Regions from separate parts of the Terrabacter terrae genome, predicted to be linked through region 1. Evidence: predicted binding sites of a transcription regulator. Region 1 holds the regulator's gene; the other holds the start of a gene.
The links. The regulator HrcA, encoded in region 1, represses chaperone genes, less so after heat shock. The targets are predictions, from matches to a motif close to TTNGCACTCGNNNNNNNCGAGTGCNAA.
Positions count from the first base shown of each region.

Region 1 (5,808 bases):
CACCAAGACCGGCATCGGCGCGCCGGTGGCCAAGGTGCAGGCCGGGAAGGCCGTCACGGTGCAGGTCACGGGTCGCGCCGGCGTGCCGGCGAGCGGCGTCGCCACCGTCCTGCTCAACGTCAACGCGACCGCCCCCTCCGCTGCCGGCTACCTGACCGCCCACGCGAACGGCACGACCCAACCCGGGTCGCGCGCCGTCTCGTACGCCGCCGGCGGGGTCACGACCACCCTCGTCTCGACCCGAGTGGGCACCGACGGCAAGGTCCGGATCTACTCCTCGGCCGCCACCGACCTGTCCGCCGACCTCGTCGGCTGGTCCCCGAGCGGCGGCTACGTCTCCGGGGGCGCCCCGGTGCGGGTCCTCGACACGCGCACGGGCGTCGGGACGCCCAAGGCCAGGCTGGCCGCCGGAGGCACCCTCACGCTGCCGCTGGCCGGCAAGGCCGGCATCCCGGCCACGGGTGTGGCCGCCGTGCTCCTCGACGTCTCCGCGTCCGCGCCCACCGCGGGTGGGTGGCTCACCACCTGGCCGACCGGCGCCACGCGGCCCGGGGCGCCCCAGGTGCGCTACGAGACCGCGGGTACCGCCACGGGACTCGTCGAGGCCCGCCTCGGGACGAACGGCGCGGTGTCGATCAACTCGAGCGCCCAGACCGACGTCCTGGTCGACGTCGTCGGCTGGCTGCCGACGGGCGCGGACCAGGTGCCGGTCGGGCCGGCCCGAGTCTTCGACAGCCAGAGCGGTCTGGGTTACCCGGTCGGCCGGGTGGCCGCCGGGCAGGCCCCGAGCGTGCCGGTCGTCGGACAGGCGGGTGTGCCCACCAGCGGGGTGCGGGCTGCGCTCGTGACCGTGACGGTGGTCTCGCCGACCGCCGCCGGCTACGTCACGGCCTACCCCAGTGGCTCGGCCGAGACGCCGTACGCCACCGTGAAGTACGCGTCTGGGCGCACCGTGACCAACACCGCGCTGGTGCCGGTCGGCCTCGACGGGAAGGTCCGGGTCAAGACCTCGGCAGCTGCCTACCTCAAGGTGGACGTCCAGGGCTACGTGCGCTGGTGAAGCGGCAGCCCGGGAGTGAGTCGGACGTGCCGGCTCACGTTCCGGGCTCGGTGACGAAGTCGATGAGCTCCTCGACGCTCGCGAGGAGGGTCGGCTCCAGGTCGGCGTAGGTGCGCACCGTGCCCAGGATGCGCTTCCACGCGTTCGCGATGTCGGCCTGGCTGGAGTGGGCCCATCCCAGCTCGGCGCAGATTCCGTGCTTCCACGACGTGCCGCGCGGGATGACCGGCCACCGCTGCCAGCCCAGGCGCTCGGGACGCACGGACTGCCAGACGTCGACGTAGGGGTGGCCGAGGATCTTCACGTGCTTGCCGAGCCCGGAAAGGGCACGCGCCTGCTCGACGATGCGCGCCTCCTTGGTCCCGGGCACGAGGTGGTCCACGAGCACGCCCATCCGCCGTCCCGGTCCCGGCTGGAACTCGGCGATGATGCCCGCCAGGTCGTCGACGCCGTCCATGAGCTCGACCACGACGCCCTCGACGCGCAGGTCGTCTCCCCACACCTTCTCGACGAGCTCGGCGTCGTGCCGGCCCTCGACGTAGATGCGCGAGCCGCTGGCGACCCGGGCGCGTGCGCCCTCGACCGCCACCGATCCGCTCGCCGTCCGTGACGCGGCCTTGCGCGCGGCCGCGAGCGCGGCCCCGGCGGCGGCGGTGGGTGGGGTCAGCGTGACGGGCGCGCCGTCGAGGAGGAACCCGGGTCCGAGGGGGAACGCCTTGGTGCGACCGTGGCGGTCCTCGAGGTGGACCACGTGCATGCCCCCGGCCTTCTCGACGCGCACGACGGCGCCGACCCAGCCCGTCTCCACCTCCTCGACGACGAGGTCCGGCTCCGCCGGGGTGGGGGTCGAGCGGCCGCGCCGCGGGGCGCGCCAGTCGCCGCTGAGCACGTCTGATCCGTAACGGTCGTTGGGGGACACGACAAGGGAGGGTATGCCGCCCGGCCCGCTGCGCCTCGGCCGCCACGCGGGCACGGGCGCACCCGGGTCGCGGCGCCCCGGCATACCGTTGGACGGAATCGGAGATCCGGCGCCCACGACGTAGACTTGGCACTCGTCAATCGAGAGTGCCAGACCGCCCGTGAGGCGACGCGTGGGCACGACCGAGGCCCGTGAAGGAGGGACGCGATGAGCGAGGACCGCAGGTTGATGGTGCTGCGCGCCATCGTCCAGGACTACGTCCAGACCTCCGAGCCCGTCGGCAGCAAGGCGCTGGTCGAGCGCCACCACCTCGGGGTCAGCGCGGCGACCGTGCGCAACGACATGGCCCTGCTCGAGGAGGAGGGACTCATCCACGCGCCGCACACGTCGGCCGGGCGGGTGCCCACCGACGCCGGCTACCGCGTGTTCGTCGACCGGCTCAGCGCCATCAAGCCTCTCGGGCCGGGGGAGCGGCGCGCCATCACCCAGTTCCTGCAGGGCGCCGTCGACCTCGACGACGTCGTCGACCGCACCGTGCGGCTCCTCGCGAGCCTGACCCGCCAGGTCGCCGTGGTGCAGTACCCGTCGCTGACCCGCTCGACGGTCCGGCACATCGAGCTGGTCCCCCTCGGCGCCACCCACCTGATGATCGTGCTGATCGTCAACACGGGCCGGGTCGAGCAGCGCGTCGTCGACACCGGCCGCTCCCTGGTGGGTCCCGACGGCGAGGGCCTGGTGGCCTCGATGCGCGCCCGCATCAACGAGGTGGCCGCCGGCGTGCCGTTCACCGTGGCGGCCACCCGGCTGCGGCGCCTCGTCGACGACACCGAGGGCGAGGGCGGCCTCGACGCCGGCGACCGGGCCGTGATGCAAGCCGTGGTCTCGGCCCTCGGGGACGCGCTCGTGGAGGAGCGCGAGGAGCGTGTCGTCCTCGCCGGCCAGGCCAACCTCGCACGCTCCGGCGCAGACTTCCCGCGCACCATCGGCCCGATCCTCGAGGCGCTGGAGGAGCACGTGACCCTGCTGCGCCTGCTCGGCCAGCTGGGCGACGACCCCGACCTCGTCTCGGTGCGCATCGGCTCCGAGAACCCCGTCTCGGGCCTGCAGACGACCTCGCTCGTGTCGATGGGGTACGGCTCCGGGGCCGAACGCGTCGCGAGCCTGGGCGTCCTCGGCCCGACACGCATGGACTATCCCACGACGATGGCCTCCGTCCGTGCCGTCGCCCGCTACGTCTCCGAGATCCTCGACGACAACCAGGCCACCTGACGAGCACCACCCGACCAGCACCACCTGACCAGCACCACCTGACCAGCACCACCTCGGCCAGTCCGCCGGCGCACGCCGCGCCGGAACCGAAGAGCACCACACACCGAAGGAACCAGCTTGAACGACTACTACGCCGTCCTCGGGGTCTCGCGCGACGCGAGCCAGGAGGAGATCAAGAAGGCCTACCGTCGACTGGCCCGCAAGCTGCACCCCGACGTCAACCCCGGCCACGAGGCCGAGGAGGAGTTCAAGCGGGTGTCGCAGGCCTACGACGTGCTGTCCGACCCCCAGAAGCGCCAGTCGTTCGACATGGGTGCCGACCCCTTCGCCACCGGCGGCGGCGCGGGCTTCGGTGCGGGCCAGGGCTTCTCGTTCAGCGACGTGATGGACGCCTTCTTCGGTGCCGGTGCCACGGCAGGGTCGCGCGGACCGCGCTCGCGGGTGCAGCGCGGCCAGGACGCCCTGGTCCGGCTCGACATCGACCTGGCCAAGGCCGTCTTCGGCTCCGAGGAGGAGCTGACGCTCGACACCGCGGTGGGCTGCAAGCGCTGCGACGGTGACGGCGCCGAGCCCGGCACCGGCCGCCAGACCTGCCAGATCTGCCACGGCACCGGTGAGGTGCAGCAGATCCAGCGCAGCTTCCTCGGCCAGGTCATGACCTCGCGCCCCTGCGTCAACTGCCAGGGCTACGGGTCGACGCTGACCGACCCCTGCCACGACTGCTCCGGCGACGGGCGCGTGCGCACCAGGCGCACCCTCAAGCTCAAGGTGCCGGCGGGCGTCGACACCGGCACGCGCATCCAGCTGACCGGAGAGGGCGAGGTCGGTCCCGGCAACGGGCCCAACGCCGACCTCTACGTCGAGATCCGCGTCGTCAACCACGAGACGTACACCCGCCGGGGCGACGACCTGCACTGCAGCGTCGAGCTGCCCATGGCCGCGGCCGCGCTGGGCACGAGCTTCAAGCTGTCGACCTTCGACGGCATGCAGGACCTCGAGATCAAGCCCGGCACCCAGAGCGGCGACGTCCTCACCCTGCGCGGCCTCGGGGTGACGCACCTGCGTCACGGCGGCCGCGGCGACCTGCTGGTGCACACCACGGTGCAGACGCCGACCCGGCTCACCGAGGAGCAGGAGGAGCTGCTGCGGCAGTTCGCGGTCCTGCGCGGCGAGGACAGCCCCCAGGGTCGCCTCACGCCGGCCAACAAGGGGCTGTTCGGCAAGCTTCGCGACGCCTTCAAGGAGAAGTGACCCTCCCGTGAGCGCGCGGTGACCCACCAGCTCTTCCTGGGAGAGCCAGCGACGGTCGCCCAGGCCGTCGTCGGCGCCTCCCTGCTGCTCGACGGCGACGAGGGCCGTCACGCGGCCACGGTCGTGCGCATCCGCCCCGGCGAGCGCTGCTTCGTCGCTGACGGCGCCGGGCGGCGGGTGCTGCTCGAAGCCACCGAGGTCGACCGCTCGTGGGTGCGCGGCCGGGTGCTCGACGTGAGCGACGAGCCGGAGCCCGCGCCGCGTCTGGTGCTCGTCCAGGCCCTGGCCAAGGGCGACCGCGACGAGCAGGCGGTCGAGGCGGCCACCGAGCTCGGCGTCGACGAGGTCGTGCCGTGGCAGGCCGAGCGGTCGGTCGTCGTCTGGCGCGGTGACCGTGCAGCGAAGTCCCTCGCGAAGTGGGCGGCCGTCGTGGCCCGGGCCACCAAGCAGTCCCGGCGCGCACGTATGCCGGCGACGACCTCCGTCGTCGGCCTCGACGCGCTCGCGGCCCGGGTGCACGACGCGGCCCTCGCCCTCGTCCTCCACGAGGACGCCACCGAGCCGCTCGCCTCCGTGGAGCTGCCCGGGTCCGGCGACGTCCTCGTCGTCGTCGGCCCTGAGGGCGGGATCACCCCGCGCGAGCTGGAGGCGCTCGGCGCAGCCGGTGCCCGGCCCGTCCGGCTCGGCTCGACGATCCTGCGGGCCTCGTCCGCCGGCCCGGCGGCGCTCGCCGTCCTCAGCGCTCGCGCCCGCTGGCGCTGAGCGCGTACGGGAGCGACGGCATACGCCGGTTGGCGCGGGCCGTCGGCGCGTTCGAGGTGATGACGACACGTAGGGGCCGTCACCTCGAACGAGAGGTGCCAGCCGGTCGGTCGAGGTGGAACCGCGCCCCCGGGAGTGCCGCGATCACCTCGACCAGGGGTGGGTCAACGGGCGGTCAGGGGGACGCGCTGCTCGGCCACGGTGCTCCCGTCGTTGGCGCTGCTCTCGAAGACACGCAGCACGTAGCTGCCGGCGGGCACGGGCTTGGTCGAGAACGTGTAGGGCGCTCGCGCCGGCGCGGCCTGGGCCGCGGTGGTGACCCCCCTGTCGACGCGCCTGCCGTCCCGGAGCAGCTCCCACTCGACGGTCGCCTCGAAGGTGCTCGCGACTCCCGTGACCGGAAGGGGCGCCCCTGCCGTGACGACGGCCCCGCGGGCCGGCTCGTCCACCCAGATGGGTGCCACCTGGGCGAGCACCGCCATCGGGTCGGTGGGCCGCGTGTAGGACGCCGTCGCCGGGTGACCGGGCGAAACCGAGGAGCCGCCGT
Region 1 covers NZ_BAAANB010000021.1:1,115,298-1,121,105, forward strand. The annotation lists gene ABD194_RS15265 (CHAP domain-containing protein) at 1-1,060, shown strand, start outside; gene ABD194_RS15270 (DUF3097 domain-containing protein) at 1,095-1,979, opposite strand; gene hrcA (heat-inducible transcriptional repressor HrcA) at 2,187-3,248, shown strand; gene dnaJ (molecular chaperone DnaJ) at 3,366-4,499, shown strand; gene ABD194_RS15285 (16S rRNA (uracil(1498)-N(3))-methyltransferase) at 4,518-5,261, shown strand; gene ABD194_RS15290 (Gmad2 immunoglobulin-like domain-containing protein) at 5,426-5,808, opposite strand, start outside.

Region 2 (5,808 bases), on a different contig from region 1:
GCTCCTGTGCTCGCTCGAGGTGCACCTGGACACCATGGCCGACGCCGCGCGGGCCGCCCACGCGGCCGGCGCCCGGGTCGTGCTCAACCTCGCGCCGTATGCGGCCCTGCCGCCCGACGTGATCGCCCTGGCCGACCCCGTCGTGGTCAACGAGTCCGAGATGCGGGCCCTCGCCGACTCGGCGCTCGTCCCGCAGTCGCTGCTCGTGACCTTCGGGGCGGCCGGCGCGCGGTGGGGGGTGGAGGGTGTCGACGGCATACCCGTCGCGAAGCGCGACCTCGGTGACACGGTCGGTGCCGGCGACGCGTTCTGCGGGGCGCTCGCCGCGGCACTGGCCGACGGGGCGGATCCCCGGGCCGCCCTCACAGCCGCCAACGCCGCCGGCGCCGACGCCGTGCGCTGGGTCGGCGCGCAGCCGGATGCGCGGTTCTGACCGAACGCGTACCTGGCGCGTTACGTAACCCAGACGTTACGATGGGATGGTGACCGGTACCTGGGAGGCGCTGTCCGACCCGACGCGGCGTGCCATCGTCGAGCACCTCGCGTGCGAGGAGCTGACGGCAGGCCAGGTGGCCGCCCTGTTCGACACGGCTCGCCCGGGCGTCTCGAGGCACCTGCGGGTTCTCCGCGAGGCCGGCGTCGTCGAGGCGCAGGCCCTGGGTCAACGTCGCGTCTACCGGCTGGCGCCCAGCGCCCTCGACGACGTCGAGCAGTGGTGCCGCGACGTGCGCACGTTCTGGGGGCAGCGCCTCGATGCCCTCGACACCGAGATCGCCCGCGGGCAGCGGGTCAGGCGAAGGAGCAGGGATGACTGAGCTGACGAACGTGCTGGGCCGCATCGAGCAGGCGGGAGACACGGTGACGGTGGTCTTCGACCGGCACTACGCGACGACGCCCGCCGACCTGTGGCAGGCCTGCACCGACCAGGAGCGGCTCGCCCGCTGGTTCGCCCCCGTCTCGGGCGACCTGTGCGAAGGCGGCGCCTTCACGATCCACTTCGACGACGCCGACACCCCGCAGTGCCGAGTGCTCTCCTGCGAGCCGCCGCGACGGCTCGCCTGGGAGTGGCCGGTCGGTGGCGTCGCCACCCTCGTGACCGCCGAGGTTTCGGCCGACGGCGACGGAGCCCGGCTCGTCCTGCGCCACGAACGCCTCAACCCCGCCCAGGCTCCCGGGTATGCCGCGGGCTGGGACACCTACGTCCGCCGCCTCGAGGCCGACCTCGCAGGCGACCCCCTGCCGGACTGGGACACCACCTGGAGCGCCCTGAACGCCCGCTACGCCGCCGGAGAATGACGCCCTGACCCCGCGCGCCTCGTAGGGATCCGGCCTCCGCGCATCGTTCGCAACCGAGTCGAAAGACAACTCGCGTACGCGTTCGGTGGCCTCGGCAGTGACAGAACGCGTACGAGGAGCCCGTCGCGAGCGCGGACGGGCCGCTGCCGGGAGCGGCATCGGCGCCGGGATCAGCGGCGGTTCGGCGGCGCGGCGAGATTCAAGCCGGGCTGACGACGAGGGCGACCTGGCTGCCGCCGACGCGGCTCAGCACGAGGGTCGCCTCGGAGCCGCCCTTGCCGCGACCGGTCATCTTCAGCTGCCGGCGCAGCACGTCGGCGTCGAGCGTGACGCCACGCTTCTTGATGGTGACCCGGTCGTGTCCCTGGTCGCGCAGCCAGCGGGCGAGGCGCTTCGTCGACAGCGGCATCGCCTCGAGGACGCGGAAGCGCCGCGCCCACGGCAGCTCACGCGCCAGGCTGCTCGACACGTAGCCCACGCCGGAGGCGAGCTCGGCGCCGTCGACCGCCGACACGAGCGCGCCGGTCAGGCCGGCGCGGATCACGGCCCGGTCCGGCTCGTAGAGCCACTCGCCGATCTCGCCGACCGAGCGGAGGGACGGCTCGAGCATCCCCTCCGCTGCGTCGTCCTCGGAGACCACCGACGTGGAGGAGTCGGTGCAGACAGCCGCTGTCCGCCCCGGCGTGGCCACGAGCGGTCCCCACCAGACCGCGCACTCGAGCACCTCACCGTGCCACGAGGTCCACTGCGCCTCGGCGCCGCGCGGCACCGAGCCGTGCGGGAACGCGGGGGAGAGCTTCGCGCCGGTGGCCGGCACCTCGTCGGCGAAGGCGAGCACCCGCGACCACGGCGGCGAGATCGCGTCGAGGGAGAAGACCCGCTTGGTGCGGCCGCGGGCGTCGGCGACGCCGCTGACCCGCCGGGCCGGGTCGAGCCACACTCCGACATGACGTGCCGCCTCGCCTGGGGGGAGGCGTACGTCCTCGGCGAGGGCGTGGCGCACGTGCGCGGTCGGCCAATGGCGCAGGTTGACCGCCGCGATGCGCGCCGTCGCGTCGTCGGCGTCGACGGCGCGGACGGCGAGGTCGAGCCCGGCGAACGCCATGGCGTCGGCGCCCAGCCCGCACCCGAGGTCGTGGACCTCGCGAACCCCCGCGGCGGCGTACCGGTGGGCATGGCGCGCCGCGATCGCGAGGCGCGTCGACTGCTCGAGCCCGTCGGGCGTGAAGAGCATGCCGGCGGCGAAGTCGCCGAACTTCTCGGTCGCGCGCGCCCTCAGCCGCGACTGCGTCATCGCGGCGGCGACGAGGCCCGCGTCGAAGCCTGCCTCGCGCAGCCGGCGCTGCAGCTGCAGCGAGCTGGCCTCGTCGTAGGGAGGCAGCGACTGGAGCAGTGCCCACCCCTCACCCGCGGCGAGGCGGTCGACCATCGCGGCGTCCATGGGGCCATCCTGCCAGCGGCGTGACGAGTGTTGGCACTCGACTTGACCGAGTGCTAACGACAAACCTAGATTTCATCTTGTTGGCACTCTCGACCCGAAAGTGCCAACGCCCTCCTCGAGGGAGGCCGACCCCCGCGACGGCGGCCAGCCTCGAAGAGCCCACAGTCCGTCGTCAGTTTTCCGACTGTCCCGAAGGGAAGGTCACCACCGTGTCGGTTTCCATCAAGCCGCTCGAAGACCGCATCGTCGTCAAGTCCCTCGAGGCCGAGCAGACCACTGCCTCCGGCCTCGTCATCCCGGACACGGCCAAGGAGAAGCCCCAGGAGGGCGAGGTCGTCGCCGTGGGCCCCGGCCGCTTCAGCGAGAACGGCACCGAGCGCGTGCCGCTCGACGTCAAGGTCGGCGACAAGGTCATCTTCAGCAAGTACGGCGGCACCGAGGTCAAGCACGGCGGCGAGGAGTTCCTGATCCTCTCCGCTCGCGACGTCCTCGCGATCGTCGGCTGACCCAGCCGTATGCCGTGACCGCACCCCGGTGAGCCCCGCTGGGGTCTCCCCGGGGTGCGTCTCGTTTCCGCCAAGCACAGCAACCCAAGCAACCCGAGCCAAAGGAACACCATGGCCAAGCAGCTGGAGTTCGACGACTCCGCCCGCAAGTCGCTCGAGCGCGGCGTCGACGCGCTCGCCAACGCCGTCAAGGTGACGCTCGGCCCGAAGGGCCGCAACGTCGTCATCGACAAGAAGTGGGGCGCCCCCACGATCACGAACGACGGCGTCACCATCGCTCGCGAGATCGAGCTCGAGGACCCCTACGAGAACCTCGGCGCGCAGCTCGCCAAGGAGGTCGCCACCAAGACCAACGACGTCGCCGGTGACGGCACGACGACCGCGACCGTGCTCGCCCAGGCCATGGTCAAGGAGGGCCTGCGCAACGTCGCCGCCGGGGCCGCCCCCGCCGCCCTGAAGCGCGGCATGGACAAGGCCGTCACCGCGGTCAACGACCGCCTGCTCGACAACGCCCGCGAGGTCGACGGCAAGGACGAGATCGCGTCCGTCGCGACGCTCTCCGCGCAGGACGCCACCCTGGGCGGCCTCATCGGCGAGGCCTTCGACAAGGTCGGCAAGGACGGCGTCATCACCGTCGAGGAGTCCTCGACGACGGCGACCGAGCTCGAGTTCACCGAGGGCATGCAGTTCGACAAGGGCTACCTCTCGGCGTACTTCGTCACCGACACCGAGCGCATGGAGACCGTCCTCGAGGACGCCTACGTGCTCATCAACCAGGGCAAGATCTCCTCGGTCGCCGAGGTGCTCCCGGTCCTCGAGAAGGTCGTGCAGTCCGGCAAGCCGCTGCTCATCATCGCCGAGGACGTCGACGGCGAGGCCCTCTCGACGCTGGTCGTCAACAAGATCCGCGGCACCTTCAACGTGGCCGCCGTCAAGGCCCCCGGCTTCGGCGACCGCCGCAAGGCCATGCTGCAGGACATCGCCATCCTCACCGGTGGCCAGGTCATCGCCCCCGAGGTCGGGCTCAGCCTCGACCAGGCCGACCTGACGGTCCTCGGCCAGGCCCGCCGCGTGGTCCTCACCAAGGACAACACCACGATCATCGACGGTGCCGGCGAGGAGGGCGAGGTCGCAGGCCGCGTCCACCAGATCAAGGCCGAGATCGAGCGCACCGACTCCGACTGGGACCGCGAGAAGCTTCAGGAGCGCCTCGCCAAGCTCGCCGGTGGCGTCTGCGTCATCAAGGTCGGTGCCCACACCGAGGTCGAGCTCAAGGAGAAGAAGCACCGCATCGAGGACGCGATCTCCGCGACGCGCGCCGCGATCGAGGAGGGCATCGTCGCCGGTGGCGGCACCGCGCTCATCCACGCCGCCACGGCCATCGACGCGCTCGAGCTCTCGGGTGACGAGGCGACCGGTGCGTCCATCGTGCGCAAGGCCGTCGCCGAGCCGCTGCGCTGGATCGCCGAGAACGCCGGCCTCCAGGGCTACGTCGTGACCTCGAAGGTCGCCGAGCTCGAGCTGGGCCAGGGCCTCAACGCGGCGACCGGCGAGTACGGCGACCTCATCGGTGCCGGTGTCATCGACCCGGTGAAGGTGACGCGCTCGGCGCTGCGCAACGCCGAGTCCATCGCCTCGATGATCCTCACGACCGACACGCTCGTCGTGGACAAGCCCGAGGAGGAGGCCGAGGCCGGCGGCCACGGCCACGGCCACGGTCACTGAGCCACGCTGTAGTTCTCATCGGGCGGCACACGCCCGACGTACGACGAGGGCCGCTCCCCGACGGGGAGCGGCCCTCGCTCGTCCGGTCCCGCACCACCGTGGCGTGTTGCGGTGCAGAAGGACCCGTGCCGGACCTGGTGGTCGCCGACGGCCTCCCGTGGAGAAGAGCCGGCGGCCTGACGCGTGGGTCTCGGTCAGGAGGCCTGCTGGATCACGTCGTAGAGCACCTCGCGCTCGGCCTCGGTCAGCCCGCCCCACACCCCGTAGGGCTCGCGGACTTCGAGGGCGTGCGAGCGGCACTGGGTGACCACGGGACAGGCGGCGCAGACGGCCTTGGCCTGCGCGTCGCGGTTGCGGCGGCGGGGGCCCCGCTCGCCCTCGGGGTGGAAGAAGACCTCGGGGCTGACGCCTCGGCAGGCCCCGTCCAGCTGCCAGTCCCACAGGTCGGCTACCGGTCCGGGGAGGCGGGTGATCTCGGCCATGAACTCGTCTCTCGGTGGGGCGGGGAAGCCCGCGCGGCGTAGCGGCCAACTGGGTGGAAAAGGGGATTCGCTGGTCGCGGAACCGACGCTAACCGCGTACTCGATCACGGATAAAGAGCGGAATCTTAAGGACTTGTTCAAGAATTGCCATCTCGATGGCATGCTCTTCTCGGTGGGGGTTTCCGCCCGGTTGTACACATCCGGTCGGTCCCTGTCGGAGGGGTTCGGCACTAGCATGGGCCCGCTCGCAGCGAGCGCCGAGGGCGGTGAGAGCAGTGTCGCCCGCACTGACAACGAGTTCGGGGGACGAGGACCAGATGGGTCTCGGGGGGGCGACGGGGGCAGGCGTAACGCCCGG
Region 2 covers NZ_BAAANB010000001.1:832,680-838,487, forward strand. The annotation lists gene ABD194_RS03810 (PfkB family carbohydrate kinase) at 1-433, shown strand, start outside; gene ABD194_RS03815 (metalloregulator ArsR/SmtB family transcription factor) at 483-815, shown strand; gene ABD194_RS03820 (SRPBCC family protein) at 808-1,296, shown strand; gene ABD194_RS03825 (class I SAM-dependent methyltransferase) at 1,496-2,737, opposite strand; gene groES (co-chaperone GroES) at 2,947-3,243, shown strand; gene groL (chaperonin GroEL) at 3,355-4,968, shown strand; gene ABD194_RS03840 (WhiB family transcriptional regulator) at 5,163-5,450, opposite strand.
Region 2: a site for HrcA is predicted at 2,768-2,794, ahead of groES (co-chaperone GroES). Genes of this name have one in related genera too.